Regions from separate parts of the Paenibacillus sp. FSL H3-0302 genome, predicted to be linked through region 3. Evidence: riboswitches for the same ligand, from Rfam matches in the RefSeq annotation. Region 3 holds a riboswitch; each other region holds the start of a gene.
What was found. A riboswitch is a leader RNA that binds a small molecule or an ion and turns the genes downstream of it on or off. The one in region 3 is predicted to bind cyclic di-AMP.
Positions count from the first base shown of each region.

Region 1: linked by a shared signal. The riboswitch ahead of MHH50_RS00190 (3D domain-containing protein) and the one ahead of MHH50_RS16550 (APC family permease) in region 3 are both predicted to bind cyclic di-AMP.
Region 2: linked by a shared signal. The riboswitch ahead of MHH50_RS00540 (C40 family peptidase) and the one ahead of MHH50_RS16550 (APC family permease) in region 3 are both predicted to bind cyclic di-AMP.
Region 4: linked by a shared signal. The riboswitch ahead of MHH50_RS11120 (KamA family radical SAM protein) and the one ahead of MHH50_RS16550 (APC family permease) in region 3 are both predicted to bind cyclic di-AMP.

Region 1 is NZ_CP150284.1:38,124-46,119, forward strand. Features, by position in the region: gene rsmI (16S rRNA (cytidine(1402)-2'-O)-methyltransferase) at 1-697, shown strand, start outside; gene MHH50_RS00175 (AbrB/MazE/SpoVT family DNA-binding domain-containing protein) at 1,121-1,375, opposite strand; gene MHH50_RS00180 (HD domain-containing protein) at 1,671-2,954, shown strand; gene MHH50_RS00185 (TatD family hydrolase) at 3,006-3,776, shown strand; cyclic di-AMP (ydaO/yuaA leader) riboswitch at 3,975-4,204, shown strand; gene MHH50_RS00190 (3D domain-containing protein) at 4,490-5,656, shown strand; gene rnmV (ribonuclease M5) at 5,833-6,384, shown strand; gene rsmA (16S rRNA (adenine(1518)-N(6)/adenine(1519)-N(6))-dimethyltransferase RsmA) at 6,381-7,265, shown strand; gene yabG (sporulation peptidase YabG) at 7,430-7,996, shown strand, end outside.
Region 2 is NZ_CP150284.1:111,440-119,435, forward strand. Features, by position in the region: gene MHH50_RS00520 (hypothetical protein) at 1-194, shown strand, start outside; gene MHH50_RS00525 (4a-hydroxytetrahydrobiopterin dehydratase) at 423-710, shown strand; gene MHH50_RS00530 (cytochrome c) at 792-1,148, opposite strand; gene MHH50_RS00535 (GNAT family N-acetyltransferase) at 1,276-1,761, opposite strand; gene MHH50_RS00540 (C40 family peptidase) at 1,951-2,403, opposite strand; cyclic di-AMP (ydaO/yuaA leader) riboswitch at 2,448-2,590, opposite strand; gene MHH50_RS00545 (C40 family peptidase) at 2,953-3,381, opposite strand; cyclic di-AMP (ydaO/yuaA leader) riboswitch at 3,439-3,577, opposite strand; gene MHH50_RS00550 (hypothetical protein) at 3,796-4,626, opposite strand; gene MHH50_RS00555 (M1 family metallopeptidase) at 4,638-6,644, opposite strand; gene MHH50_RS00560 (YwhD family protein) at 6,748-7,254, shown strand; gene MHH50_RS00565 (AbrB/MazE/SpoVT family DNA-binding domain-containing protein) at 7,334-7,807, opposite strand.
Region 3 is NZ_CP150284.1:3,740,027-3,748,022, forward strand. Features, by position in the region: gene MHH50_RS16530 (ABC transporter ATP-binding protein) at 79-879, opposite strand; gene MHH50_RS16535 (iron ABC transporter permease) at 935-1,969, opposite strand; gene MHH50_RS16540 (iron ABC transporter permease) at 1,969-3,024, opposite strand; gene MHH50_RS16545 (iron-hydroxamate ABC transporter substrate-binding protein) at 3,245-4,252, opposite strand; gene MHH50_RS16550 (APC family permease) at 4,456-6,273, opposite strand; cyclic di-AMP (ydaO/yuaA leader) riboswitch at 6,398-6,557, opposite strand; gene MHH50_RS16555 (disulfide oxidoreductase) at 6,752-7,216, opposite strand; gene MHH50_RS16560 (DsbA family protein) at 7,213-7,929, opposite strand.
Region 4 is NZ_CP150284.1:2,550,209-2,558,204, reverse strand. Features, by position in the region: gene MHH50_RS11140 (mannitol-1-phosphate 5-dehydrogenase) at 1-427, opposite strand, end outside; gene MHH50_RS11135 (HAD family hydrolase) at 470-1,132, opposite strand; gene MHH50_RS11130 (ABC transporter substrate-binding protein) at 1,659-2,684, shown strand; gene MHH50_RS11125 (AraC family transcriptional regulator) at 2,824-4,491, shown strand; cyclic di-AMP (ydaO/yuaA leader) riboswitch at 4,540-4,681, shown strand; gene MHH50_RS11120 (KamA family radical SAM protein) at 4,821-5,990, shown strand; gene MHH50_RS11115 (YafY family protein) at 6,124-7,035, shown strand; gene MHH50_RS11110 (DinB family protein) at 7,119-7,634, shown strand; gene MHH50_RS11105 (YdeI/OmpD-associated family protein) at 7,691-7,996, shown strand, end outside.

The sequences.
Region 1 (7,996 bases), 3.2 Mb from region 3:
GTTGTTTAGTTATCATGAGCATAATAAGGCCGCCAGTGGACCTGAGCTTGTACGCTATATAATAGAAGGAAAAAATTTGGCACTCGTCAGCGATGCCGGTTTACCAGCGATTTCTGACCCTGGAGCGGATCTTGTAGCCCTTGCAATAAGTCATGGAATTCCGGTGATTCCTATCCCTGGAGCTAACGCAGCGTTGTCAGCTTTGATCGCTTCTGGTCTATCTACGAATACGTTCACCTTTATCGGCTTTCTTCCCCGAGAGCGTAAGGACATCCGAGCAGCATTAAGTCCACTTCGTTCGGCTCAAGGCACTTTGTTGTTCTACGAATCTCCCCATCGCGTAGTTAAGACACTTGCTCATCTTCAAGAAGCATTCGGTAATCGCCAGATTGTGTTGGCACGTGAATTAACGAAAAGATATGAGGAGTTTCTACGCGGTTCGATTGAGGAATGTACACTATGGCTGGCTGAACATCCTCCGCTAGGCGAATATGTTATTGTCGTAGAAGGGGAGAGCAAGGAAGATGCAGAAATCGCAGAATCGGCGTGGTGGCGTCAGTTAAGCATTGAAGATCATGTAGCTCATTACGAAGCACAGGATGTACCACGGAAAGAGGCTATGAAAAAAGCGGCATCAGACCGGGGTGTAGCCAAACGGGATATTTATAATGCGTTGCTTGATAGAGCAGAAGAGTAAGTGTTGTAGACGAATTCTTAGAATAACTAAGGATTGTCGGAAACGGCCTGCCCGAGCTTGAATGATTTATCTGCGGGTTAAATGTATTTTGTACAGTTATTTTTGAATTTTTTTATGTATTTGTTCGTTTAGTTGTACTTCATACAGTTATAAAGGTGGAAAGGATTGATTTCACGGAGATATAGGAAATATAAGTGTACAAAATACAATTAATTCGTTTAATGGTAAAAAGCATTTAAAATAACTGTAAGAAATACAACTAAGTATTACTAGTTCCGTCTTGAAGCACATTGCCCTTAGGGAGGGGATAACCAGGAGGGCAAACCCAGACATAAAAAATACCTCCCGCGGTCACGGGAGGTCAAGGAGATATGAAAAGGTTAGAATTAACAATTTGATTAGTTCTATTATATACTATTTAATTTAGTTTGTCACAGGGGTAGGGATGGAAGATATGCATTCATGACAAACTATTTTTCCTTTAAAGTAAGTTACGTTCTCAGCGTTGCCACAGAAAATGCAGGCAGGCTCATACTTTTTAAGCATAATCCGTTCGCCATCAACGTAAATTTCCAGTGCGTCCTTTTCGCCAATGCCAAGTGTACGGCGTAATTCAATAGGAATAACAACCCGTCCAAGTTCGTCTACTTTTCTTACAATTCCTGTTGATTTCATCATAACAATCGTTACTCCTCTCAATGTTCCAAAAACGTCATTATTCGACATTGTTCACTGTTTTATGATACTTATAATACCAACGATTCCCAAATCAGTCAACCTTTTTTCATAGGCTGAATAAGAAAATTTCCATAAGAACTTTGAATGTCCCTATAAAAATTAAGAATTACCCTGAAAGCATTTTGTCGATTTACCAAGACCAAAAATGATACTTTTCGACAAAGTACGACATAATTACTTATTATATACTGATATTAGTTAAAATCATATTAAATTATTAGAAGGAGTTGATCTCATGAAGCAGCCGCTCACGGAAGAAAAAGTTTTCAAGGATCCCGTTCATAATTATATTCACGTACAGGATACGATTATTTGGCGACTAATTAATACAAAAGAATTTCAGCGTTTACGCCGGATTCGCCAGTTAGGTACCTCATATCTCACTTTTCATGGTGCAGAGCATAGTCGTTTTTCTCATTCTTTAGGAGTATATGAAATTACACGGAGAATCATTTCGCAATTTGAGCGCAGCGGGTATAAGGATTGGATTCCTGAAGAAAGTTTGCTTACTTTGTGTGCGGCTTTGCTGCATGATTTAGGGCATGGTCCATTTTCACATTCTATAGAAGAAGCTTTTGAAATGAACCATGAGGATTGGACCTGCCGAATTATTTTGGAGGACACGGAGATCACCGAAATATTGCGTGATGTGGAGGAAGATTTTCCTCGTAAAGTAGCCTCAGTTATCTCTAAGACATATGAGCATGAAATTGTTGTCAATTTGGTTTCCAGTCCGCTGGATGCTGATCGTATGGATTATTTGCTGCGTGATGCGTACTATACAGGTGTAAACTATGGAACCATCGATATTGATCGGATTTTGAGAATGCTTCGTCCTTATAATGGGCGGATTGTAGTAAAAGAATCAGGTATGCATGCCATTGAAGATTATTTAATGTCGCGTTATCAAATGTACTGGCAGGTATATTTTCATCCGGTGACGCGCAGCTCTGAAATTATTTTGCGTCAAATCTTCCGTAGAGCTAAAGAATTGTTCCAAGAGGAGTACAAATTTCGCTTTATGATCGCTCCGCTGGAAGATCTCTTTCGAGGAGAAGTAACAGTGAAGCAATATTTAATGCTTGATGAGGCACTGGTACAGACTGCTTTTATGCAATGGACACTTGAAGAAGATGAGTTATTAAGCGACTTGTGTACCCGTTTTATTCATCGTAAACTGTATAAATATGTAGAGATCGAGAATTTGGATACAGATATGATTACGGAAATCCGCAGCAGTTTTGCGGGAGCGGGACTTAACCCAGAATATGACTTAGAGATTGATTATCCGACAGATTTGCCTTATGATGTGTTCCGTCCAGGAGCAGCCTTCGACAATAATCAAATTTTACTGCTTGATCGCAATGAGCAATTGCGGGAAATTTCAGAGGTATCGGATATTGTGCGCTCAATAAGCGGGATTCATCGTGGCAGATATCACCTATATTTCCCACAGGATAAGCTGAAAAAAGCCCTTACACGGTTGCCCTCTTCTGTAGCAGAGATTTTTGCAAAATAATACAAATATTTATGGAACTATTGATAAAAACAACAAGGAGTGAGCTTTAAAATGTATCTGTTCGACACACATACACATTTAGATGCGCCTCAATTCGACGAGGATCGCGAGGAAGTTATAGCTCGTGCAGTAGAGGCCGGAGTTAGCAAGATGATCAATATTGGATTTAATCGGGAAACGATCCCTTCAACGATGAAGCTGGCTGAATCTTATGATTATATTTATGCAGCGGTGGGCTGGCATCCACAGGATGCGATTGATATGAAAGAGGGGGACCTCGATTGGATCGCCTCTCTTTGCAGCCATGAGAAAGTGGTGGCCATCGGAGAGATTGGGTTGGATTATTATTGGGATACCTCTCCCAAGGATGTGCAGCAGGAGGTCTTCCGCAAACAAATTGGACTAGCCCGTGAACTAAAAATGCCAATCTGTATACATGACCGTGATGCCCATGAAGATGTCGTACGGATTTTACGGGAGGAAAAAGCAAATGAAATTGGTGGCGTAATGCATTCTTTCTCAGGCAGCTGGGAAACCGCAAAAATGTGTCTAGACCTAGGATTTCATTTGTCATTTGGAGGACCGATCACGTTCAAAAATGCCAGAGTGCCTAAAGAGGTGCTTGCACAGACGCCATTGGACCGATTATTGATCGAAACAGACGCTCCATATTTGACTCCACACCCCTTCCGAGGCAAGCGAAATGAGAGTGCTCATGTGAAGTTAGTAGCAGAGGCTGCGGCTGAAATTAAAGGGTTAACATGGGAAGAATTGGCTAAAATTACGTATGCGAACGCACTGGAACGATTTGGGATTGTCTGAAAACAGGAGTAAAACGGGTGAAAAATAGAGAATGGCCGATATATTAAACTTTTTTAATATAAAAACGGCTGATTATTACAATATTTTAACCATATATTTGCGTAAACGTGGTTGAATCGTCCTTTACAACATGCATCAAAACAGGATATCATCTTTTCAGTGATGTGAGCTGTTGTTATTGTGACAGCCATTGATTCATGGATCGTCTCGCTGAGTCTCCGTATGGAGAACGGGGGAACCAATATTGAACTGCCGCATGCCTGTATCTTGAATACGACTAGGAATTGCCGCAGAACAATATTTGATTTCTTCACGTGGTCTTTGGGGTGAATTTAAGGGCAACCGCCGTGAGCGGGTGACCTGAAATAGGGCGTCTCTCTTTCGTCCGAACCCGACAGCTAACCCCGTAAGCGCAAGTAAGAGAGGCAACCTCGTGCACAAACATTCCCGCGTATTCTGACATCGGAGAAGCCACGAAAGAGTCCTCAAGAGAACTCTTTTTAGGCTTCTTTATTTTTGAATAAACTGAATGTTGCCCGCATACTGTTATATAACAGGTGTGGGAGTAGCTGTGCCGAGCAGGCGATCCATGAGCAGGAGACGCTAAGTTAATACGTGCGTATCCTGTGACAATCTCAAATAGTTTCGTCAAAGAAATTCAGTCCTCATGATATACAAATTGACGACGAGGCTATGTAAGGAGGATGGAGAGAATGGGCTTATTCCAACCAGAGGTATCCCATGATTCGCAGTCATCCAGCAGGTCTTTCGCATTACGGTGGGAGCAAGTAAATACTCGCGTACTTTTACTTGCAGGTGTGATTTCAATCGCAATCGCGCTGTTAATTCTGCTGTACGTACACGGTCAAAGTAATAAACAATTAGTTTTAGTAATAGACGGGCAAACACAGACACTTGAAACGCGAGAAGCACTTCTTGGTGATGTGTTGGAGAAAGAGCAAATTTCGCTGCAGCCGCATGATGAATTATCTTTAGGTCTGAGTGATGAAATAAAAGACGGTGACCGTGTCGTTATCAATCGTGCGCAGAAATTTAGCCTTACTGCGGACGGAGCAACAAAAACGTTATATACGACCGAAGACACTATCGGTCAAGCGATTGACAAACTGGGTATCAACCTAGAAGGCTATGATAAGATTTTTCCTTCGTTAGACACCACCATCTCTGCTGACATGGAGATTAAGATCGTTCGTATCAACAAGCAAACGGTACAGCGAACAACTAACTTACCTTTCCGTGTTATTAAGACAGCAGATCCCTCCCTTACTGTGGGAACAGTTAGAGTGGCACAGGCAGGCAAACCAGGCGTCATGGTTCAGCATATTGAAAAGATCTATCAAGACGGAGAACTGGCCTCTATGCGCATGATCGGCAAGGAAGTACAAACGGTAACAAAAGATAAGATCATTGCCGTTGGTACTAAAGCACTTCCTAAGCCTACTGTAGTTGCTAAAGCTACAACAACTTCCAAATCAAGCACTACCTCCAAAACGACTAAAGTTAGCGCTAAGACTAAGAACGTCACAAGCAAGGCTGGCGTAGACTTTGAGTACAAGAAGATGATTAAGAACGTCTCCATGACAGCTTATTCGTCAGAAGAGCCAGGGATAGGTACTAAAACTGCCTCCGGAACACGCGTAACGGAAGGTCGTACAATTGCAGTAGATCCGAATGTAATTCCTATTGGCTGGTGGGTTTATATCGATGGGCTTGGATTCCGCCGTGCAGAGGATACTGGCGGTGCCATTAAAGGCAATAAAGTGGATGTCTATTATGATTCCCTGAGCCATGCTCGTAATTTCGGCCGTAAATCACGTACCGTTTATGTGATTGGACCTGTGAAACCAGAGCTTAACTAGAACTGAAGCTTTTGCAAAAAATCCTTTGATAAGCTATAGTGATGATAACCGTTAAGGAACGCTGGATGATCATTTCGTTGATCGCAGAGCAACCGCTCATCACTTATACATTCTTTAACCAAAAGAAGAGGAGCGAATCCTCTTCTTTTTGCTTTTTTTGGAAGGAGTCAAGAAATATGATTAAGGAATTAATCGTCGTTGAAGGCAAAAGCGATACCGTAGCCATTAAGCGTGCTGTAGAAGCGGATACCATTGAGACAGGCGGCTCTGCTGTAAACCGGACTGTAATTGCTAAGATCGCGCTTGCTATGGAACGTAGAGGGGTTATTATTCTTACGGACCCGGACCATGCTGGGGAGCGAATTCGTAAAATCGTTTCAGCGAAGGTGCCGGGCTGCAAGCATGCTTTTATTCCAGAGAAGGACGCAACTCGAAAAGGGGATATCGGTGTAGAGAATGCATCGCCAGAGGCGATTCGTCATGCGCTGCGTAATGTACATACCTCTTTTGAAGGAGCACCTGCTTTGATTGGTATTGATGATCTTATGGCGGCTGGAATGCTTGTACACCCTCGGGCTGCTGAAAGACGTATGGCACTTGGTAATTTGCTTGGAATCGGATATTGTAACGGCAAACAGCTGTACAAGCGGCTGGCGATGTTTGGGATTACGCGGGAGGAATTTGCCGGGGCTCTCGCCCAAATTGATCAGGGGGGCATTACTTCATGAGTGGTAGAGAGGAAATTTCGACTCCAAAACGGACCAAAGAGATTATTCAACGTTATGGATTCAAGTTCAAGAAAAGCCTGGGACAGAATTTTTTGATTGATCAAAATATTTTGGACAAGATTGTAGACGCTGCTGGACTAGATAGCGATTCTGGGGCGCTGGAGATCGGGCCGGGAATTGGAGCGCTGACGGAGCGTCTGGCACTAACAGCGGGTGCTGTAACTGCCGTAGAGATTGACCGTAGACTGATTCCAATATTAAAAGACGTACTTTCCCCCTATCCCCATGTTAAGGTTCGTAACGATGATGTCCTCAATGTGAACTTGCAGGAAATGTTCAAGGAAGATTTCACCACTGTGAACAAGGTCAGTGTGGTTGCTAACCTGCCTTATTATGTGACTACTCCGATTCTGATGAAGCTGCTCGAAGAGAAGCTTCCCCTTGATAACATCGTTGTAATGATTCAGAAGGAGGTTGCGGAGCGTATGGCTGCATCTCCAGGTGGAAAGGAATACGGAAGTCTTAGCATTGCCGTGCAGTACTACAGCGAGCCTGAGCTCGTCTGTATCGTGCCACGTACGGTATTCATCCCTCAACCTAATGTGGAGTCTGCTGTTATCCGTCTGAAGGTTAGAGAGCATCCTCCGGTAAAGGTGGAGAGTGAGAAGCATTTCTTTGAAGTGGTTCACGCTTCTTTCACACAGCGCCGCAAGACGATTGCTAACAATCTGAAGGCTCGCTACTTCCCTGAACAAGGACGTGAGCAGCTGGAGGCTTTACTCGCAGAAGCGGGTATTGAACCGACCCGTCGCGGAGAAACACTCAGTCTTGAAGAATACGCCCGCTTAAGCGGTGTTTTGCTAGCCGCTGGAATTGAATAAGCAATAGGAAACGGTTGTTGTCTTAAGGACGACAACCGTTTCTCGTAGAAATATAAGGATGTTATTCTGGTGGAGCATTATACATTCTTATATTTTAAAAATATGTTGAGTTATGAACCAACTGAGGCCTTTGCCCATACGATGGGGTAGAGGTGGTGGTTGTAATGAATTTAGGAGACTTGGTCGTTCGCAAATCTTATGGCGGTGATTTAACATTTCGTGTAGATAATATTGTGCAGGATAGAGCCGTCATTAAAGGCACAGATTTCCGCCTGTTGGCGGATTCTCCTCTGGATGACCTGGTTCAAGTGCCTCCTACCCGAATAACGGAACGGGGACAGCAAGCACAGATCAAAGCGAAGGAATCACTGACACAGCTGCGGAAGGACCGTCAGGAGCAAAGTCAGCGGAGCGGGGGAACCCTAACAGAGGGGACATGGGCTCCACCGTCCAAGGAAGCTCCTTATTTTGAAGTGCCAGGTAAAGTACTGCATCTGGATGGCGATCCGGCATATTTGAATAAGAGCCTTAGCTTATACGAGCAGCTGCGGATTCCCGCTGAAGGGCATCATGTTCATGAATCTGCAATGGCTGATACGTTATACCGGCTGTTGCCCCGTGTACGCCCAGATATTGTAGTGATCACTGGTCATGATGGGGTACTGAAGCAACAGCATACTTACGATCTGTATAGTCTGAATAGCTATAAAAATTCGCAAAACTTTATAGCT
Region 2 (7,996 bases), 3.3 Mb from region 3:
CGGACGAGTGGCAGGAACTACCCCAAGAATCAAAGCTGGAGGTATGGGAAGCATTGGCTGAGGATCTTTTCTTCGCGCTGGGTAATGAACCTATGATTGAAGTGGGGAGCGGCGTAATTATTTACGATAAGGACACGCATCGCATTAATATTTTAGTTGGCGAAGAGGATTTGGCTTCAGTGGTTTTGATTTAGGCAGAGGAGACGTCTGGACGTAATTTGCCCGTAGTTAGTAGCCCGTGTTAAAATTGATAAAGCCGAGTTATAATCGCTGGGATTTGTGAATACATTAAATCGAAAATATCGCCTTTATCCTGGCACATCCCTTGGACCTCAGAAGCTAAGGGATGTTTTGTTTAACGCCTAAGTCATGTAAAGGGAACTGCGCACTTTACTGCAATTTTTTGTAAGGGAGGAAACGAATTGTTATTTACGGAAGAGGAACTGCGTGAGGAGATCACCAAGCTGGAGGGGTGGAAGCTGGATAATAATGTTATGGTGCGAAAATATATGTTCAGCCAATATATGAAGGGCATTGCGTTCGTTGATGAAGTAGCCACGATTTCAGAAGCCTTCGATCATCATCCACATATTACGATTGATTATAAAACAGTTACCCTGCGACTTGAATCTAATGAAGAAGATGGGATTACGGCTCTAGATCTTCGAGCGGCGCATGAATTTAATGAAGCCTTTGAAAAAAATCATTAGTTTAGCCAAAATCATAAAATAAACGCCCGTGCATAGATAGTCACCTATCTCATACACGGGCGTTTTTAGTTGCTTGATGGGTTACTTTTTCTCTGAGAGCCAGAGTGCGACGTTGGCGATCTCTTCAGGGGCTAGCTTCTCCTTAAAGGAAGGCATTTGACCACGTCCTTTGGTGACGATGCTGTAGATTTCCTCAGCGTCATGCTGGCCGCCTTCATTCTGAAGACTTGGTCCAACTCCACCTTGAAGCTGATCGCCGTGACAGGTGATACAGCTGGCTTTCACGGTTGCTTCTGCCTTTGCTGCGTCCAGTTGAACTACCGGCATCGTGGGCTTATTTTCTTCCGCTACCTCTTCTTTACCCGGAAGTGTAAACATGAGTACTACCGCAAAGGCACAGGCGGCAAAAAACAAACCGCTCATGATCCATTTCTGCATCCCAATTCGTCCCTTCTATGTAAGCTGCTCCCTACATTATAGCTTATGGTGAAGCGTTATCATAGGGTTTGTGACAAAAAAATGAACGAGAATACAATCATTCTTATGAAATATCTGGTATTTAATATCATTTATCATAGACCATGCAATAAAAAGGTTTGTCTCCTGTAGGTGTGCGGCGTTCATACGTATCTGTAATCGTAAATCCACATTTTTGATAAGTTCGAATGGCGCGTTGGTTCCAGGTCAGGACTTCTAGATCTATCTCTCGATCAGGATAACGACTCAAGGCTGTCTGGACGATGGCATCTACGAATAGTTTGCCTAAACCATGGCCGCATAGATCGGGGCGCATCCCAACTCCTAAACGGACGACTCCTTCCATCGGGAACAACTGTGCGAATCCGCACAAAACCTCTTGTTCATTTAATATGGAGATATATTGTTCCTCCCGGAGCTGCGGATCGCCAAACTCGATGCCAAGAGCCTGCATCTGCTCCCACGGCATCCAGCCATAAATATTATATGGGGGCGTATAGCTCCACTTACAAATAGCTTCTCCGTGAATTGCCTCCATAGGAACAACATGAAAAGTTACCGAGGGATTTATCATAAAGTCAACGATCTCCTTTCACGAGGACATTGCTATATTACTAATTATATACAAAATGGGGGAGGTTCGACTCAGAAACTTTATATGAGAGGAATGTTTTACAAATTATGAGAGGGGTAAATAAGTAATAAGACAAAAAAACAAGCTCTCCTCCAAGAGTTACCTTGGAAAAGAGCCTATGTACGTTACTTATTGAACATCATCATTGTCTTCCGATTCAGCAGCAACCGATTGGTAAGCGTCTGTGCTCATAATGCGCTTAGCACCAACGTAGCGTTTCACGTAGTAGCTATCACTCAGAGAGCTAATCGTAACACCGCGTGAGGTAGAAGCGTGTGCGAACTTACCTTCACCGACATAAATGCCGACATGGGAGACACCTTTGCCACTTGTATTGAAGAATACAAGATCTCCGGCTCTTATATCATCACGGGAGATTGCTGTGCCCATTTGATATTGGGAACCTGATTGGTGTGGAAGGTTAATGCCAATCTTATCAAACACATACATTGTAAATCCGGAGCAATCAAATCCGTTAGTGGATATACCGCCGGATACGTATTTAGTACCGATGGCCTTGTCAATCACTTTATCCATTTTGGAATCTGCGAAAGCGCTTCCTGCTCCGATGGTGAGGATGATGGAAAAGCTTAGTACTGCTGCTGCTAACTTCTTCTTCAAAAGTGTATACCCCTTCCAAATGCCTACGAGGTTAGCTTAAGGGTTCGGTTGAAGGTCCCCTATGACCCCTCTATATAATGGAGGTCAATTCACCCAAAGTTGGTTCCCCCGTTTTCCTAATAGTTAGGAAACTCGGCTCATACTGTTGATTAGGATTAGCTTGTAATCAATACATGACAAAACCTTTGTAAATAACAACTTAATGATTACAAAAATGTTACTAAAATCTCACTGCGCTAATTGTAACAAACAGAAAGCCGCTTGGCAATCGTTTTTAACATATTAATGCAGAAAAATTGGCATTTTTACGGTAGAAAGGCATATGTAAGCGTTAATAATGACCTAATTTTTAATATAATTGCAATTTTTATCAAATAAACGTGTTTCAATTGGGCTCTATTAGTGTAAAAATATATTATGGAAAAAAGAAAAACCCGAATTTGATTACGGGAATAATCAGATTCAGGTTCATATAGTTGTAATTATGAGGTTATAGTTGTGAGGAAGGTTTCAATCGAAGGCTACAGCTTGATAAGCTGAAGTACTCATTACTCTTTTAGCGCCAACATAACGATTGGCCCAGTAGGCCTGACTGAGTGAAGTGATGGTCACTCCACGCGAAGAGGACGATTGTGCGAATTTTCCGTTTCCAACATAAATGCCGACATGGGATACTCCATTGCCAAGTGTGTTAAAGAACACTAGATCACCAGAACGCAGATTGCTTTTGGATACAGCAGTTCCAACGCTATATTGAGCTTTTGATGTACGAGGTAAAGTAAGACCCACATTCTTGAATACATATTTTGTAAATCCAGAGCAATCAAATCCGGCAGTGCTTGTACCTCCGGTTTTATAGGCAACTCCAATAGTCTTTGAGATTACAGTGTCCATCTTAGAGTCGGCAAAGGCGCTTCCTCCACCAATAGATAATGCCATTACAAGTCCTAGCGCCGCAGCGACGCATTTTTTTCTTAAATTATGTCTTTTCAAAAGATGTACTCCTTCCAAGGCCTGCGAGGTTAGCTTAAGGGTTCGGTAGAAGATTCCCTATGATCCCTGTAAAGCGAGATCAATTCACCCAAAATATGGTTCCCCCACTTCCCGGTGCAAAGGAATTAGGCGTGTTAAGCACCAAGAGAATGACGTTTCGACAGTTACACTTACGATAAATACATTTAGTTATGTAGGAATCGTTTCAATTGATTACAAAATTGTTACTAATAGCACAGGACTTATTGTAACAGAGCTTTTATGATTTTGCAAATACTCTTAAGTTATCCGTAATGAGAAAAAGTCCCAGCTCCTGAATACAGGAATTGGGACCTTTTTATTATGTCAAATAAGGTTAATTTATTGTGGAAATGCTTTGCTACACCATAGATGATATTGTGCAGAGATTCCCCACATTTTTAAGAGCGTAGAAGGTAGTGGTGAGATTTGCCGTATTATAAGTGCCGGCAGGCCGGGACAGAACAGACCCGTCAGTCCGCACACTAGCAGTAAGAGCAAGCCTCCCGCACCAAGTACAATGGAAACACCTATAGCAGGAATCAGTGACCGCAAGCAGATGAACAGTGAGGAGAACATTCCTGTACCGCCGGTGTAACCAAACTGCATATATAGAAGAAACAGGCGCACGATAAAAATATATATAAGCCATGCCAATACGTATGGTACTAAATGAAGTAACAAAGTGTAGTTAAACAAAGAGGATAAGAACAGCCCGTACATTTTTGGAGCAAGCCAGTAAAGCGGCAGCAGGGTCAGCACCCATTCGATTAGGCTAAAGACTAAGACAGGTAGTCCATAGATCTTCATGCCGGGGAAAAAGAACAGCCCGCGCTCGCCCTTTCGCTCCTGGTGCAGCTCATGCAGCAATCCTGCCCTTATGAAAGGAGAAAGCAGAAGTCGCAAGACAACAAGTCCTAGAAGCATCCATAACCAAGTGCGTATCGTAGGGTCAGTATTCAAGCTGAACTGTCCCTCGATATAATACAACAGTCTGCCCATACCGCTGCCGCCGGCGTCTTTATCTGGATAGCGCAGTAGAATTGGAATAATAGCAGATCGGATGAAACCATACATAAAGTAGCCCCAGAGCAGTCGGTAGATGAAGAGCAGAATTAAAATATAAAATTGCTCCTTCATGCTTTGCCAGCCGCGGGTTATCGATGTTCTCACAATCATTCACCTCACCAGACAAGAGTTCCGAGCACGGTTTCAAGTAGTTTAGTTACACTTAACGTCCAGCGAGAGAGCGTCTTGGGCTCTATTTCCGCCAGCCTAAAGTTGTTTAAATGTTTGCTCTCCAATAAGATGGAATGCTCAGGGTCAATCTCAGCAGAGAGAAGAGGCTTATCGCTTAACAATTGAAACGTAGTCTCTGCTCCTTCACCGTTCCAGACCCGCTGCACCGAAGAGCTGTCGGCGAATGTGAATTTCACGGGAACATCAACGTAATGGCTCCCTTTATTTGAAATCTTCACTAATGATTCGTAGCTTTGAGCATCGCCGTTGTTATTTTTTTTAAAAGTAATCGTATCTACTGAGAAGTCAGGCGCACCATCACCATAAATGTAATCATCGAAATAGGCCTGCCATGATTTTTTGGTTACCTTCTCAACGACTTTCTGAAAATCTGACGTAGCGGGATGCTGGAAACGGAACTTACGAGCGTAGGAGGACATGATGTTGTTCATTGCTTTGGTACCTACCTGGCGTTCGATATCTTTAAGTACAAGCTTGCCGCGGATATAAACATTTCGGCTATAGGAATCCGCCCCTGCATATTTCCACGTTTCCAGATTTAACGGCTCAGGTATAGTTACCAGGCTGGCCTGTAAAGGCAAATTAGACTTGATACCGTATTCTTGTTCCATAAGTCTGTCTTCGGCATAGGAAGTAAAGCTTTCATCCAGCCAGGCCTCCTCGAATTCATTGCTGGCTACCATACCGTAGAAGTATTGATGGCCGATCTCATGAATGACGGTTCTTTCAAGTGAGGTATCTGGAGAAGAATCCGCGGCCCCAAAGGCTGTAATAAGGGTAGGATATTCCATTCCTCCCGCGCCGTTTCCCTCCTTAGGTGGGACGATAATAGACAGCGTAGAGTAGGGATAAGGGCCATACCATTTGCTGAAGTAGGTCAGGGCAGCCTTGGCAGCTTGAAGGTAACGCTCTTGTAAGTCTTTGTGCAGTGGGTCGAGATACACCTTAATTCGTACTCCAGGCACTTCCGGCGTAGAGAAAGCTTCCTCTGCTACTGTAAAATCAGGGGATGCAGCCCAAGCGAAGTCGTGGACATCATCGGCGTAGAACTGATATATTTTTTGATCTTGTTTGAGCTTGGCATTTTTTACAGGAAATCCGGTCGCAGCCACCGTATAGTTGGAAGGAACGGCAATCGTTACATTAAAGATGCCAAAATCACTGTAAAACTCAGAGGTCCCGTGATACTGATGCAGGTCCCAGCCTTCTTCTTTAACTCCGCGTGTGCCCTTAGGCTCGTATACACTAAGCTTAGGGAACCATTGCCCAGCCATAACGAAGTTACCTGAAGCACCCATGCGAGCAAAGATTTTGGGCAGCTGGACTTCATACTGAAGCTTAAGTGTTACACTTTCCCCACCATTAACAGGCTGAGGAAGATGTACCTTTAGAAGCGTCTTATCGTTGATATTGCCGTCATCAGGTTGAACATATTGCACTCTTTGCATTAGCGAAGTTCCCTCTGTCGTGCGCAGATCGGTCAGCGTCATATTTCCGAAGCCGTTCTCAGGCATGCTGTCGCCTCTGAGCGTCCCCCCGGATTCCTTCATAAAGGTGGTATCTGATGAGGCAAATGCATTTGGATACATGTGAAAATATAAATCACTTACTGGCTTTACTCCGGGGTGTGTCCAGGTTACTGTCTCAGAAGCTTTTAAGGTTTCTGTGTCAGGAACAAGCTGGACATCAATGTGATACTCGACTACCCGCTGGCTTAAAGCCTCCTCTGCCGGGACAGGCGCGCTCTCAGGCAATACCTGCTGTGGTACGGCTGCAGGCGCTGTGCCGCTGGAGGACTTGGCCTCTTTTGAAGCAAAGCTAGTAACAGAAGCTGTTGAGCTATCCCCTGAAAAGGCCCATATTCCTCCTCCCAGCAGCGCGAGGATGGCCAGGGTCGCAAAGATGATGTACTTTAATGACAGTGACTTCATAGTGTGATTCCTCCCGTGACAAGCATCTACGGGATGTATATGTTTGCAATCGCCGCATTATTAGCTAAAATTAAATTATTCGTAAGAGGAAGGGTGTGCACTCGTGGACAACATACAACCGGAGGGCAAGAAACAGATTGCCTTAAATATTGTGAACGCTAAAAGTAAACATAAAGGCTTTGGAGCAGGCTCTATAGATCTCAACAACGTTTCACCTGTCATTATTGATGGTGATGTGGCGGTTATTGATATCGGTGCCATGCATGCCAAGAGCAAGGTGGAAAAAGGAATTAAATTTTCCATGAATCGTGAAGATGTACCGAATGGAAGACAGGTTTGGGTGGTATGGGTAGCGGTAGACCGTACATTGGAAGCTCAATTTTATGGTGGAATCACAGCCTGTGAAATGTGGATTGATACAGAAGCGCGCCGCGGATGGAAAATTCTTGCCGAGCATGTCAATAAGCTGGATGCAGCTCTTAAACGCAAGATCGATGTGGCAGGGCTTGGAGCCATTGAGAAGTCGGCTCTCAAATCCCTTCTGATCTCTCATAATGAAGCATGGTGGAATGCATCCTCAGATGAGCTTAAAGCTGCACTGACTGAATAGTATAGGAGCCTCCAGAAGGGTTATCCGATATAAAAAAAGCTTCGACCTCCGGAAATAGGAGCGTCGAAGCTTTTTTAATTTATGATTTGCTTGTACTGCTAAGCTTGCGTTTGAGCTGACTCACTCTGGCTTGGCTAATCCCGAGGATTTCTGCAAGTTCTTTTTGGTTGGCATAGGGATGATCTTCAATAGCTTGTTCCAGACGTTGGCACATTTCCTCTGTCTTCGACTTTCGGATGCTGGTGTTGTGCTCTGGTGCCTCAACAACAAAATCCTCACGTGACTCTGGCAATTGAGACATGCGTTCAGGATCGACAATTTCTTTTAGACAGCTGCTACAAATAAACTGCTCTTTATAGTAGGTGACATGGTCGTGGCTTCTGCAAAATGTACACTCTGTCGAGGTGTACTTCCTAAGGACGATGATTTTTTCGTCTAAAACAAAAAATTCGATAGGATCACCAATGTCGATATTACGCGTCATACGGATTTCTGCGGGAACCACAATTCTCCCAAGACTGTCTAAACTCCGGATCATGCCTGTATCCTTCATCCCATGTCCCTCATTTACATCATTATATTTTGGTTTCTAATAACTATTATAGCAGTAATTGTGAGTTAAGAGAATGGGGTAAGCATAATAAATAAAACGGTTACATCCCTTATGCGACAAGTGATATTTGAATTTAGAAATCCTGTTGTTACTACAATATATGACTTATAAAAAAAGAAAAACCCCTTC
Region 3 (7,996 bases):
GGCAACCACAACTGTAACAACGAACAGGCTCCCTTGTCAATGACGGGAGCCTGTTCGTTGTATGTTTTTAGATGATAATTACACAGCTTTATAGGCAGCAAGCTCGTAAGGAAGACACAGTGGCACACCCGTACGTGGATCCGGAACGATATCCGCTTCAATTCCAAACACTTCCCGCAATACATCTGGTGTCATAACCTCAGTAGGTGAGCCTTCGCTAACCACAGTACCGGACTTAATCGCTACCATATGCTGCGCATAACGAGTAGCATGATTCAAATCATGCACGACCATGATAATGGTACGGCCTTCTTCCTCATTCAGCTTTTGCAAAAGTTGAAGAACTTCGAGCTGATGCGCCATATCTAGGAACGTTGTAGGCTCGTCAAGGAATAAAATATCTGTTTCTTGAGCCAACGCCATAGCGATCCAAGCGCGTTGACGTTGTCCACCAGAGAGACGGTCAATAGGGCGATCATGAAAAGATTCCATGCCCGTAACAGAGATGGCGTTGGAGATGATGTTGCGATCCTCTGCAGTCATCGTGCCAAATCCTTTTTGATGAGGGAAACGACCGTAGCTGACCAGCTCAGATACCGTCAGACCGTCAGGAGCCGTTGGGTTCTGCGGTAGAATCGCTAGCTGACGAGCAACCTCTTTAGTTGAAAAGTTATGGATCGATTTGCCGTCCAGCATTACGGTGCCACTCTTCGGCTTCATAATCCGGGCCATCGTTTTGAGGATTGTAGATTTACCGGAGCCGTTAGCGCCCACTAGTGCGGTGATTTTCCCCGTAGGGATAGACAAGTTCAATCCCTTAACTATAGTAGCCTCAGCATACCCAATACTTAATTCTTCTGTATTCAAACGTTCTGACATGATCTACAACTCCCTTAAAAGTTTTATGGAGCTATGCTCCTAAGTATGAACTAATTTACGCTTTCGACTTGGCGAGTAAATATAAAAAGTAAGGTGCGCCAATAATCGCAACCACAATGCCAGTAGGAACTTCGGCAGGTTGCAATACCCATCTACCAATGGTATCAGCGGTAATCATAAGAAGCGCCCCTGTCAAAGCACTAGCAGGTAATAACACCTGATGACGGGGTCCCACCAGCCTGCGAGCCAGATGTGGTGCTATCAGGCCGACGAAGCCAATACCTCCGCTTACCGCGACGCAGGAGCCGGCAAGCGCTACGGCTGTTACCAGAAGGAGAATACGTTCCTTCTCCACACGCATTCCTAGACCTAATGAAGTATGGTCCCCTAGATTCAATACATTTAGAACCCGGGCTTTATAGAAGGCGAACGGTAACAGAATCGCGATCCAAGGCAGCAAAGCAAGGACGAATCTCCAATCCCCACCCCATATTTTCCCGGCGATCCAAGTAGCTACAAATTGATAATTATTAGGATCAAGCCTAAGTGCCATTACAAGCTGGCAAGCATTGATTCCTGCAGCGACCGCAATCCCGATAAGGATCAGCCTTGTAGGAGACAGACCATCTGCCTTCCGGTAGGCAAGAATATAGATTAAAGCTGCGGTCAGGCCAGCCCCACCAAGCGCTAGGAGAGGCAAGACAAATACCGGAGCTGCTGTTGTAGCCGGAAAAAACGAGATAAAAATGATTACCGCAAAACCTGCACCAGCACTTATGCCCAGCGTAGCCGGTTCTGCGAGTGCATTACGTGCGAGACTTTGTAGAATACAGCCCGATACTGCAAAGCCCGCTCCAACTAACAATGAAATTACGATGCGGGGTAATCTGAAATCAAATAAAATAAGCTTTTGCTGATGTGTTCCATCACCCATGAGTGTATGTAATACCTCTAGTGGGGATAGACGCATAAACCCTGTATTCATACTGACTATAAACACAACGACGATCAGTATAGCAAGGAGCACTAACACCGTTAAGGCGCGTGTGCGGCGTTCTTTTTCATCTGGAGTAAGGGTTAATTTGGGCATTACAGCTCCCCCTTCCGCTTACTCGCTAAATAAATAAAGAACGGTACGCCGATGATGGCAATTAAAGCTCCTAGCGGTGTCTCATAAGGTGCATTTATCATTCTTGCGGCAATATCTGCAAAGATAATCAATAAGCTCCCTAGAACTGCCGAGCAAGGGATAATCCAGCGGTAGTCCACTCCAACGAAATAACGTGTAACATGTGGAATAATTAGTCCTATAAAAGCAATCGGGCCAACCGTTGAAACCGCACTTCCAGCTAAGATAACCACAACAATCATACATGCCAATTGAACTAACCTTGTCCGCTGCCCCAGACCAACCGCAACTTCTCTTCCTAAGCTGAGCAATGTGACGGATCGTGATAACATCATCGCTGCAATTAAGGCTACGGCCACCCAAGGGAATATAATCTTGATCTGAGTCCAGCTAGCTCCACCCATCCCACCAGCTAACCAGAAGGCTATGTCCTGAGATAAGTTGAAAAGAATAGCTACTCCCTGACTAATAGCAACCAATAAAGCACTAACTGCCGAACCTGCTAATGTCAATCGCAAGGGGGTCAGGCCATTAAAAGAAAGCGAACCGATTCCGAATACGATAAAAGAGGCCACAGCGGCACCGATAAAGCAATACAACATTAGTGAAGTGAATGAGAGTGAGGGTGCAAAAGCAAATACTATGGCCAGCGCTACCCCTGCTCCTGCATTCAAACCTAACAGCCCTGAATCCGCAAGCGGGTTTCTTGTCATCCCCTGCATGATAGCCCCTGCTACTGCGAAGCAAGCACCGACTAAGGCGCCAGCAATAGCACGTGGAAATCGCAGTTCTCTAATCACCTGATGTTTTTGTAAATCTGGATTGAAATGAAATATAGCTTCCCATACCGTAGCTAACTTGATATCTGCCGCACCCACTGAGACCGAAAGTGCCAATCCGAAGGCAATGGCAGCAAGTCCAAAAATAAGAATACCAATGGCAGCTGCCGGTCGGGTATGTAGAGCTTTTTTGGGTTCATTTTTAATACGATTTGCGAAATCTGAGGGTGAAACCATGAGTCGTCTCCTTATTCAATAGTTACAATGGTTTATATGATAACAACAATCATTCTCATTATCGCAAAAATATTTATGTTGTACAATTGCAGGAACGATTTTTCCGTACTATGGGATTGGTTTATAAAAAAATGGTGCAGATCTTTGTATCCCGAGATACTTGATCTGCACGCCCTTCCCCACCGAAATGATCAGTCTCATTCATGGTGAATTACGACTTTTATTTCACAAGACTTTTTAGCACATCGTCAATGATTTTGCTGCCAGCGTTCGCCCCACTGTAAAGCCAACTGCTTGTTGAGCTCATTTCATGCACATTTCCAGCTTTTACAGCTGGGATGCCCTTCCAGATTGCACTATCTAGAATCTCCGAACCCTCAGTCTTATCACTATTTACAAGGAAAATATGATCTGCGGTCAGCTCAGAAAGCTTCTCTAGTGAGATCGGATTCCAAGTTGCTCTTGTTCCTACTGGGATCTCTGTTACTAAGTTAGGCAGCGTTACGCCAAGGTCTGTATATAATACAGCTCCACTGCTGCGGGTTTCGTCTACAATATAGAAGTTTTTTTGCACCAACCATAGAATCGCCGCGGACTCTTGTCCAATAGCTCCTGTAAGCTGTTCTTTCGCAGCCGCTGCTTTAACATCATAATCTTTGATGGCTTTTTCTGCTTCAGGGGTTTTGTTCAAAATCTCACCCATCTTGAGCAACGATTTGCGCCAATCTTGATTTAGTTCATCCCCAATTACATAAGTGGGTGCAATCTTATTCAACTGATCGTAAATCCCGTTCTGAACAGAAGACTCCGATGGGATGATAATAAGATCCGGAGCAAAGCTGGTTACAGCCTCTAACGGAAGGTCGTAACTAATTGTAGGAACATCCTTCAATTCAGTGGCCAGATAATCCTGAACGCCATTTGTAACTGACCATTGAGCTACTGGAGTTACACCCAGAGTTACCAAAGAGTCTTCCAAATATGAACCCAGAACGCGCTGTGGATTAGCCGGAATCGTTACTTTATGACCCATTGCATCTGTTAACGTCTTAGGTGCAGCAGGTGCCTCTGTAGATTCTGCTGTAGGCGCTGTTGTAGGCGCTGTTCCTGCATTTGATGAGCTTTCAGCATTATTATTACCACAAGCGGAAAGTATTAGCGTCATCACTATTAGTCCGCTCATCGTCACTTTCATGCTTCCTGATCTTTTTCTGTTAAGCCAAAACATTAAAAACCCTCCTATATGTAACTGCTTTGATATTCAAAGGTGACCTTTACCTCTGCTTCACTTTTAAATGATATTGATTCTCATTCTCTGTGTCAACATATAAATTTCAAATTCTGTGGATTTGCAACAATTTCCTTCATATAAAATACAAAAGAGGTTATATTCCGAACGTTCCGGATATAACCTCATCTTTAATCTTCTACTTATTTATTTAAATGATACGGGACAGTCGCTACTACAACGTCCTTTTGATTCATTAGATACGAGCGGATTAAAAAGCTGGTCTGATTATGAAGCACGGCTTGCCACCAATGTTTGGTAATAAACTGTGGAATCAGAATCGTGATGTGATCCGTCGCAGCGGTCTTCCACTCTACCGTATCGATAAACTTCACTAACGGACGAATGATACTACGATATCTGGAACGAAGTACAATCAGGCGTACACCTGGATTCCATTCCTCCCACCGTTGCTCCATCTTATGAATGTCTTCTTCATCAAAGCCTACATACACAGCAACAACATTATCTGTTAGAGACTTCGCATAGCTGATGGAATGTAATACAGCACGTGTAACCCCTGCTACAGGAACAACTACAGTACTTCCTTTAATTACAGGTTTATCCGTAGCCGGACATATACGCAGTTGATCCGCAGTGTTCAAATAGTGCTTATGAATACGGTGGAACACGAACATTACAGCAGGTAAGAAAATGAATGCCATCCATACGCTCGAGAATTTAGTAATGATAAATATAAGCGTAATCGTCAATGTAGTCAGCATACCGATGGTATTTACTACAAATCTTTTCACCCATCCAGCGGGTCTTGTTTTGATCCAATGCACCATCATCCCCAGTTGGGATAAGGTAAAAGGAATGAACACGCCTACCGCATATAGTGGAATCAAACCTTCCGTATTCCCATGGAATGCAGTCACAAGTATGATAGACATAACTCCTAGAAAAATAATGCCGTTTGAGAAGCCAAGGCGGTCACCACGGACCATAAATGCATGTGGCAGATATTTATCTTTTGCAAACATAAAGGCAAGCAGCGGAAACGCTGAATATGCTGTATTAGCTGCCAAGAACAAAATCACTGCTGTAATCCCTTGAATGAAAAAGTACAATCCGCCACGGCCAAAGGTCGATTCAGCGATCTGAGAGACAACCGTAGCCTTTTCATCTGGCACAATCCCATACCAATACGCCAGCACAGTGATTCCGGTAAACATAAAGCCAAGGATAAGTCCCATGATCATTAGCGTCTTGGCTGCATTCTTCTCAGCGGGTGCTTTAAAGTTTGGGATCGCATTAGATACGGCCTCAACCCCCGTTAGGGCTGAACAACCAGAGCTAAACGCTTTTAATAGTAGAAACAAACTTACATTAGATACGGCGCTGCCTATTTCAGGAACATTCGCATGCGCGCCACCCATTGCATATTTAACGATACCGGAGATAATCAGAACAACAATCGAAACCACAAACAAATACACTGGAATTGCGATAAATGAAGCCGATTCAGTCACTCCGCGAAGATTAATGATTGTTAATAAAACGATAACAGATACAGCGATGAGAACAGTATGATTATGAAGACTTGGAAAAGCCGATGTGATCGCATCCGTCCCTGCCGAGGCACTAACCGCTACGGTAAGAATGTAATCCACCAATAATGAACCCCCAGCGAGCAGCCCTGTCGGAATACCAAGATTACTCTTGGCTACGATATAAGCTCCGCCTCCTTGCGGATAAGCAAAAATCGTCTGCCGATAGGATAAAATCAGGATGGCCAGCAGGCCCAATACGGCTAATGCAATTGGCAGGGAATACCAGATGGCAGTAAACCCGGCAGCCACTAGTACAATCAGAATTTGTTCCGTTCCGTAGGCTACAGACGAGAGCGCATCAGAAGACAGAACAGCCAGTGCTTTAACCTTGGATAACTTTTCATGATCGAGTTCATTCGACTTCATCGGACGTCCGATCAATAGTCGTTTTACCTTGCTTACCATGGTGGATACAGTTCCTTTCTTTGGGAGCTGAAACGGAATTTCCGTGCGCTGTTTTCATCGGTGGATTTCATAAATGCAGACACAAAAATAAGCATACGGAAATGATCCGCATGCTTATGCATGGTCATTTTCCCACCTTGCTTACGAGGTTAGCTGGCGGATTCGGGCTGTGGTTATAGCCCTACGGTAGAGGTCTGTTCGACCCGGTTCCGATTCACCCCATTGGCATGAATGCCAAGTTTGGTTCCCCCGTTTTTCCTAAGAAAATTCAGCGCATATTCAACTTCTCACAAGGTCTAATATTAGTCTACAAAGTGCCTACAGTAAAGCGTTGAAAAAAATGAAAAAAGAATGAAAAAACATCCAATAAGCTCAAATATAGCGTCTTATTGGATGCTCTCTTTCATTATCTTCAATTATCCCTCTAGCCCGTGATTTTAATACCTTTTCAGCTTTTTTGTACCTTCCAAAGTAAAAACTAAAATCCTAAGCTCTCCTCAGCATCTACTTCAATCACTTCTTCTTCCCTACGTCCATACCAAAGAAGGAGACTTATTAGAGCAAACGCTATTAAAGCTAACAAAGGAATCGTTATAAATCCGAAGTAGTTCAAGTAATCTTTATTACAAGGAACACCAACTGTACAAGGTAGAACTTTACTTAACGCTGGAATCTTCTGTTCCGCATAATGATAGATTGAGATACTGCCACCAATCAAACTTAATGGAAGCACATAAGGAATGATGCGCTTATCTCCACGGAAAGTGGCAATTCCCAATAAAAATAACTGCGGATACATAAAAATCCGCTGAAACCAGCAAAGCTTACAAGGTTCATACTTCAAGACTTCACTTAAATACAAGCTACCAGCTACAGCAACCAAAGAGACGAACCAGGCCAGATAGAGGCAGTTACGCTTGCAAAAAGATAGGAATTTTGTCACTTTGCCTCCACTGCTTTTGCGGCGGTGTTAATTTCAGATGTAATCGCTTCAATATCGAAAGGTTCAGCCGTTTTCACTCCATTAATGTAGAGCGAAGGCGTAGTTGTCACGCCTGCGTCAGTTGCCAACTGAATGTCTTTCTTCAGCTCATCTGCATAAGTTTTCTCTTGGATGTCTTTACGCAACAGATCATAATCGATCGCTAATTTCTCTTTTTCAGCAAGGCTTACCAAGAAATCCTCAGTGGCCCATTCCACGCTCTCATCCCCTTGCTGCGCATACACAGCATCATAGAACTTCCAGAATTCATCCTTATTCTGATGGTATACAGACAATGCAGCTAGTGAAGCTGTCTCAGAGTCAGGACCAACAAAAGCCATATTTACAAAGTAAAGAGCTGCTTTTCCCTCGTTGACAAAATCTTGAACAATTTTCGGTTTCATGGAGCCAGCAAATTGGGAACAAGCTGGACATTTGAAATCACCAAATTCAACAAGCTTAACAGGTGCATCCTCATTACCAATCCTAGGTAGCTCACTGTAATTGAATTCTACCGGTTCTCCTGTAGAGACATTCTTTGCTGCATCTTTCGAAGCTAACATAAACAATCCAACAAAAATGATAACTACTACAGCTATTGAACTAATAACTAAAATTCTCGTTTTCTGCTTCTGTTGCTCCTGTTCTACCCGTCGTTTCTCTTGTTTGCTCAACTGGGGAACATTTGGACTTTTTTTAGGTTTACTCAAGGAGAATTCCTTTCTGTCCTCTAGGGACTAA
Region 4 (7,996 bases), 1.2 Mb from region 3:
ATTGCTTCATATGCCGATAAACTGATTTTTTCAACTTCTGACTGCTTCCAATCCCATTCTCACAGGCAATGATATGAAGAGGGTTGAGATTTCTGCTATTTTCAAGCCTTCGTTCGATGCCCTGCGCAATGGTCTCAGCAATATCTTTTAAAGCGGATATTCCGACGGCAGTTGTCACAATTTCAGCTTCTGCTATAGCTCTAGTAACGTCCTCAGTATCATTCAGATTGATTGCAGTAACATTATCAACAATAAAGCTGTCCCGGTTCTTGTTAGCTAGGGTGACAGGATATTGCCCACGTTTTTGCAATTGGGCAATTTTACTCTTATTTCTTCCGACGAAACAAACATTGTAACCGGAGTCCGACAACATAGGCCCAATAAAACCTCTGCCAATATTACCTGCTCCAAAATGTACGGCTCTCAATTTGGTATCCCCCTTTAATTTGAACTTAGTTTCTCGGTTTCTCTATACGAAGCAACGTTGAGTAACTACATGATCAAATTCAAGAAGACTTAGATTATCAATTTTATGGTGCTGCTTATCGAATTCAAGAAAATTAGTAATTTCGTTAGGCGTCACAATGCAACGGATGCCAGCTGCTGCCGCTGCCTTAGATCCATTCGGTGAATCCTCGATAGCAACCGCCTCATCAGCTGTGATTCCAAGACAAGCTAACGTTTGGTTATATAGCTCGGGATCTGGTTTCACTTTTGCCACATGGTCGGCAGTCCGAACACATTCGAAATACTCGCGAATACCCAATTGATTCAGATATTTTTCCACCCATTCCAGTGAAGAACTTGAGGCCAGCCCTACGCGCAGTCCAGCTGCTTTGGCGGAATCAAGATAATGCTGAATGCCTGGTCGTATTGTTTCAAGCTCCATAAGTTTACTGTGTCTCTGTTTAACAGCCTTACTGAACTCTTCTTTGTCAATCGCTAGCTTAAGATCAGTCATTAAATATTCATAAGGATTAAAACTGTTCAAGCTCGTGCCGATGCAGGTGGAATATTGTTCAAGCGTCAGATCCACTCCATATTCTGCATAAGCCTCGTTAAATGCGGTGTACCAAGCAGTCTCCGTGTCGATAATCGTTCCGTCAAAATCAAAAATAATTCCTTTGATCACAATCAACCATCTCCCTCGTATTATGTTTGGTTAGAATATCTTACGCAAAACCTTCTGCATATTCTACAAAAAGCTATTTCGGCTTGCGTTTGACTATAAAAACCATAACAAAGCCCTTCTACTGACGTCAAGCACGGTAGATAACATGCCACGTAATGATAACGATTACAATCAATGTGGACAAACCTGGATTTTTGCATCACCTGAACATCTTAATACATAACAGTAATCAGATTCAAAAAAACACCACAATCCTATGTGCTTCAAGGGATTCCTTTGCCAAGTTTATTATGAAGACAAGCTCCCTCTCTTTCTCTCGATTGCTGTTATTTAGAGTATTTTTCCAAGCAGCTAAAAATAATTCAAAATAATTTTAAACACATCCTTTTTACTTGATTGTACAAATCAAATTACGGGGTTATTTTTTGTCCATTGAGTAAAAAGAGGCTTTAATTTATGATATATTTTAATCGAGAATGATTATCATTATTGGTGGTCGTTACATATAATAGGGAGGCAATAAGATATGAACAAGGTACGACAGTCCTTCGCTGTGGTATGTGTACTATTTTTGCTGAGTACATTGCTACTAGCGTGCGGAAACTCAAAGGAACAATCCTCTGCCAATAGTACGGCAAACGCAACCGGGAACTCTTCCGCTGCAACCGCAGTACCTTCAGCAGAACCCTCAGATAGCAGTACAGATGAAGCAGCAGCGACTACTCGTTCCTATACAGATTACATAGGGCATACTGTAGAGATTCCGGTGAATCCGCAGCGAATTATCTATTCTGGAGAAACTTATGGCGATTTGCTCGCACTTGGTGTGCAGGCGGTAGGTTATCCTCTTTCTATGGGTGAAGGCCAGGTTTTTGAAGATCAATTACAAGGTGTGGAGGATGTAGGCTTCCCTATCAATCTGGAAAAAACATTGGAGCTTCAGCCTGACCTGATCATCTATGCGGGCACAGATGAAGCTGATTTCGAACAGCTCTCCAAAATTGCACCCACTATAATATTTGATACCTTTGCCCCACTCCAGGAACGTATGCTGGACATTGGTGGAATTGTTGGGAAAACGACTGAAGCAGAAGCATGGCTTGCGCAGTATAAAACCGCTGAAGAGAACATGTGGAAGCAATTGAAATCCGCAGGCATGAAAGAGGGCGAAACGGCTGCGGTCTTCACTTATTATCCAGGAGACAGACTGTTTATAATGGCAGCAACCGGACTTTCCCAGGTACTCTATGGGGAGAATGGCTTCAAGGCAACTCCAGCTATTCAGAAAATCCTTGATGAAGGTAAAGGGTTCCAGGAAGTATCCATGGAAGTCCTGAAAGAATATGCCGGAGACCGGATATTCCTCTTGACTCCAGTGGCAGAAGAAGCAAAACAATCCACAGAGAATCTATTAAAGAGCCCTATCTGGAAGAGCCTTCCTGCCGTCAAGAACGGATATGTCTATACACAAGACATCATGAAGACTTCAAGTGATGCGACAACAAGAGAATGGCTGCTTGGGGAAATTCCACAGCTATTGAATATGAAATAACCTTCTGTGATGAAGAGTTTAACTCAAGGCTGATAAAAAACTGCAAGAAGCATGTCAACAGCTGTTGATATGCTTCTTTTTTTTATATACAATGAATTCATTGATAATCATTCTCACCAAATGAACGGAGGCTGAACCCATGCTGCATACATCATCGTCCTGCCCCCCACTCCACTCTCTGCTATTTCAGCTAAACGAGGCCGAACTGATGATTCAAGCTGCCGATTCAAGCTCTATAACGCGTACAACCCAGGACTATACCCTTCTCATATTTACTGGAGGGAACGGACAATTGAACCTCGATGATCAAAGCGTGATACTAAGTACGGATAAATGTTATCTACTATCTCCTGGAATCTCCTATAGTACGGACAACCAGGAGCTGACGTTGTATTATTACCTCATCACCTTTACAGCAATTTATACAACCGAGCATCCTAAACGATATTCTGGAGAGCTGCTTTCCGGCAGACGGGAGTTAATTGTGCACCCGTTCACCAAGGTAATCCGACTAGTCGAAGACCTGCTCATGAACAGGAATAACACCGATGATGTACAACAATTCAAGCGACAATTAAAATTCCAAGAATTGCTGCTGCTACTTTTTGAGCATAATTACCCTTCCAAACACCTGCCAAGTCCTACGGAATCCGTAGAAAAGACCATAACATTCATTCAGGAGCATTATACAGAGAGTATCACCGTGAAGCAGTTAGCTGAACTGGCGGGAATATCAATCTGGCAATATACACCGATCTTTCAGCAGCTTACGGGTAAAAAGCCGCTTGAATACCTGACGGATCTGCGCATTAATCATTCCAAACGATTCCTGCAGGAATCGACTGAACCACTGCGGGAAATCGCCAGACTGGTCGGCTTCTCGGACGAATACTATTTCAGCCGCCGCTTTCGGCAAAAAACCGGAGTTACACCCGGACAATATGCACATCAGAAAGGTCGTAAGCTTACCGTCAAGGATTGGACGGGTCATGAGGTGGAGATTCCAGAGCGAGCGAAACGTATTGTCTATCATGGCGAAACACTTGGCGACCTTCTCGCGTTAGGCGTAAAGCCTATCGGTGGAGATGAAGCGTTCGCCCGGAACAGCGTCTATAAACATCGGCTTAAGAAGCTCGCCAACGTCGGGTTTCCACTGGACCCGCAGTTGACCGCTTCCCTAAACCCAGATTTGATCATTTTGGCAAATAGTGATGAAAGAGCCTACAGAGCAGTTTCTGGTATCGCTCCGACACTCACCTTTGATTCATTTGCATCTCTCGACAAACGAATGCGGACACTAGGCAGTTGGCTAGGTAAACAGCGCGAAGCCGAAGCATGGCTGGAGTCATTCACAATCAAAAACGCTGCCATGTGGCAGCAGCTTTACACGACAACCCTCCAAGTTGGAGAAACCGCCTCTGCTTTGGTCTATGATCATGGAGATCATCTGTATGCTATGGGAATGTCCGGATTCTCCACTGCGCTTTATGCCCCATGTGGATTACAACCGACTGAAGAGATCCAGGCCATATTGGACGAAGAGTTAGGGTTCGCCGAAGTTGATCCAACACGACTGCCTGCCTACGCCGGAGATCATATCTTCATGTTCATTCCGGAACGCAAAGACTCGCGAGCTGCGATGGAACGATTACTAGACAGTTCACTTTGGAACAATCTCCCGGCAGTACGTCAGGGACATGTTTATCTGCTCGACGGAAGCAAATGGAACTCTAGTGATGCGTTAACCCGGGAGAAGCTGCTAACGCTGTTGCCTAAACTACTCGGCGGAAGTAGCGCTAGCAATTGAAAGTGAATCTAGGATTCTCTTTTGACTTTTCAAAACTTGATAGGGTATACTTTATCTACGCTTAATTTCCAACTTTTACAGTTGAAAAGCGGGGGAACCAGTTAATTGGGGCGAATCATTGAGCATTAGAATGTAGGGTACCATCTTACCCGAGTCCGTCAGCTAACCTCGTCAGCAGTGGATGGGTCTGCTTTTCATGTTATTTACATAACCAGAGACCCTTGCTAAGGGTCTCTTTTTGTGCTTTTTTGGACCCTGCTGGCAGTAGATTGGCCTTTGACACTAAGGCTCCCTCATTTCTCACACTACGAGACAAAGGAGAGATGTACGTGCAAAAGGTAAAGTACTTCACGGATATTAACAAAATAGCTATGTTGTCTGAGCTGGAAAAAGAGAATCTGAAAGAAATTACGGACAAATTTGTTTTTCGTGTAAATGACTACTATCTGTCTTTGATTAACTGGGATGATCCAAATGATCCCATCCGTAAGCTGGTTATTCCTAACGAAGGTGAACTGCTGGAGTATGGGCGCTGGGACGCCTCCGATGAGGACACGAATTATGTGGTACCTGGTTGTCAGCACAAGTATAGAACAACTGCACTACTGATTGTATCCGAGGTCTGCGGGGCTTATTGCCGCTACTGTTTCCGTAAGCGTCTGTTCCGAAATGACGTGAAAGAGGCGATGGCTGATGTCTCTCCAGGCTTGGAGTATATCGCAAATAATCCGGAGATTAACAACGTACTTCTTACGGGCGGGGACAGTTTAATTCTCTCCACACCGAAGCTAAGATCCATTATTGAAAATCTAAGAAGCATTGAGCATGTTAAGATCATTAGACTGGGTTCCAAAATTCCCGTATTTAATCCGATGCGGATCTCTGAAGACGAAGAACTGCTGGAGCTGATTCGTACTTACTCTACCGAAGACAAACGAATCTATGTTATGGCGCACATCAATCATCCTCGTGAAATCACACCTGAAGCCAAAAAAGCATTTAAAGCTCTCCACAACGCAGGGGCAATTGTCGTAAATCAGACCCCCATCCTCAAAGGCATCAACGATGATCCCGTTATTTTAGGGGAACTACTGGACCGGCTTTCATGGGCTGGCGTTACACCCTACTACTTCTTTGTGAACCGGCCCGTAGCCGGAAACCGGGATTTCGTATTACCGCTCGAGCAAGTCTATCAAATTGTAGAAGAAGCCAAAGCCAGAACCTCAGGACTTGGCAAAAGAGTACGCTTATCCATGAGCCACACCTCAGGAAAAATAGAAATTCTCGCCATTGATAACGGAAAAGCCTATCTCAAATACCATCAATCCAGAGATCAGGAATACGGAAAATTTATGATTCTAGATTGTCCAAAGGACGCCGAATGGTTCGATGACCTGCCTGGGAATGAGCAATATTGGACCCCACCTGTGAAAAAAAACGATGCTATTATTTCTGTTAATGATTTATCAGGCGAGCCTGCGGATTTAATCTGTAAATAGATTTAATCGACTCTGTCATAGGATATTTCTTCATCACCAACAACAAAACTCCTCCCTCCCAAAATTAGCCCGAAAAAATCTATGATATAATCACGCTGTAACACGAAATGGACTAATGGGTGGGAATGCACACATGAAATTGGAACGATTGATTTCTATGATCTACAAGCTATTGAACCACGAAGTTTTATCTGCCTCCAAGCTGGCTGAAGAGTTTCAGGTTTCCCAGCGAACAATCTATAGAGATATCGATGTGATTTGTGCCGCTGGCATCCCGGTCGTATCGTATCAGGGTACTAAAGGTGGATATGGCATCATGGACGGATATAAAATGGATAAAAGCCTGCTCCGTTCGTATGATATCACTTCTCTGATTACTGTACTGAACAGTCTTTCTTCCGTGTTTGAAGATGAACATACGCAAGGAACCATTGAACGGCTGCAAACGATTGGAACGGAGCCACAGACCTCTAGTCTCGCGGTGGATCTTGAAACCCGGCGTACGGATCCTGACGCACTTCCTCTTTTACGTGCGGCTATAGCGGAACGAAATGTTGTCCGTTTTGATTACATCAGTGTAAAAAATGAACATACAACCCGTGAAATGGAACCAGTAAAGCTTCATTTTAAATATAGCAACTGGTACATCTATGGTTATTGCCGGACACGGCAGGACTATCGGGAGTTCCGACTTTCCCGGATGCTGAATTTGTTCCTGACGCAGGATACCTTTCATTCGCAACATGAGGTACCCAAAGAGGCCGGCTGTTCAAACAGGGCAGATCAGGTGGAGGAAATAGTGATCCGGGTAGGCCCTGAGGCTTTAGCAGAAGCTTTGGATCAGTTTCATCAAGTCGACAAGGAATTTCATTTCGATAAAAGCATGACGATGCGAATTCCTGTGTATAAGCCATTGGAAGCACGTTGGCTTTGGTCCATTCTGCTGAGTTTCGGCAGCGGCGCCGAAGTCCTCGAACCCCCTGCATTGCGAGGTATTTTAAAAGAGCAGCTTCAAAACACACTCAAACTTTATGAAGAAGTATGACAGTCTGATGTCATACTTCTTCTTTTATATTAACTACAGTAACAAAAAACAAATCCATGACCATTCAAAAGGAGAATGTACGAATGACAAATTATCCAGTAGAAATGTTTAAATACCACACATGGGCAAACCAAACTATCCTGGGGAGAATCAAGGAACTCCCGCCTTCTGTGCTAAGTCAAGAAGTGAACAGCTCATTTCCCACCATCGCTCATGCCCTTAGCCATATCTATGCGGTTGATACGATGTGGTATCTTGTATTAACAGGCACTGCCATGCCAGAGGCTTTTCAACAAAGTATCCCGCTAAATTTGAGCATTCTAGATTCTGTGGATGAATACGTAAATATCTTTGCCCAGCTATCAGAACAATACAAAGCATGGTTACACAACCAATCCGATTTGGAGCAAACCATTCTGCTTGACAATCCATTCGCCGGAATCCGCCAAACACACCTATCAGAAATTGTGTTGCAAGTCGCCAATCACGGGACTTATCATAGAGGCAATGTATCTACTATGTTACGGCAGTTAGGCCATGCTTCCACCATGAATGACTATGCTCTTTTTTGGTATCAGGTTCCTACGGAAGCTATTTAATCTCGGATGGGCAAGACGCTCCACTCCATACCTAGAAAGGAAATTGTATTTTAATTATGGAGATTAAAAATCTAATTACAGTAAAAACGAGAGAAGATTTAAGAGTTTGGCTGCAGGAGAATTGTAAGACTGAACAATCTTGTTGGGTACTCGTTAGTATGACGCCAAACCCAGAAACGTTGCTATATTTGGACGTAGTTGAGGAATGTTTGTGTTTTGGATGGATCGATGGAGTGAAAAAGAAAATTTCGGAAACGGAGCTGGCGCAAAGACTCTCTCCCCGAAGCAAAAGAAGCTCTTGGACTGAATTGAATAAAGAGCGTGTCCGCCGCCTTGAAAAGCTGGGGTTAATGAGTGCTGAA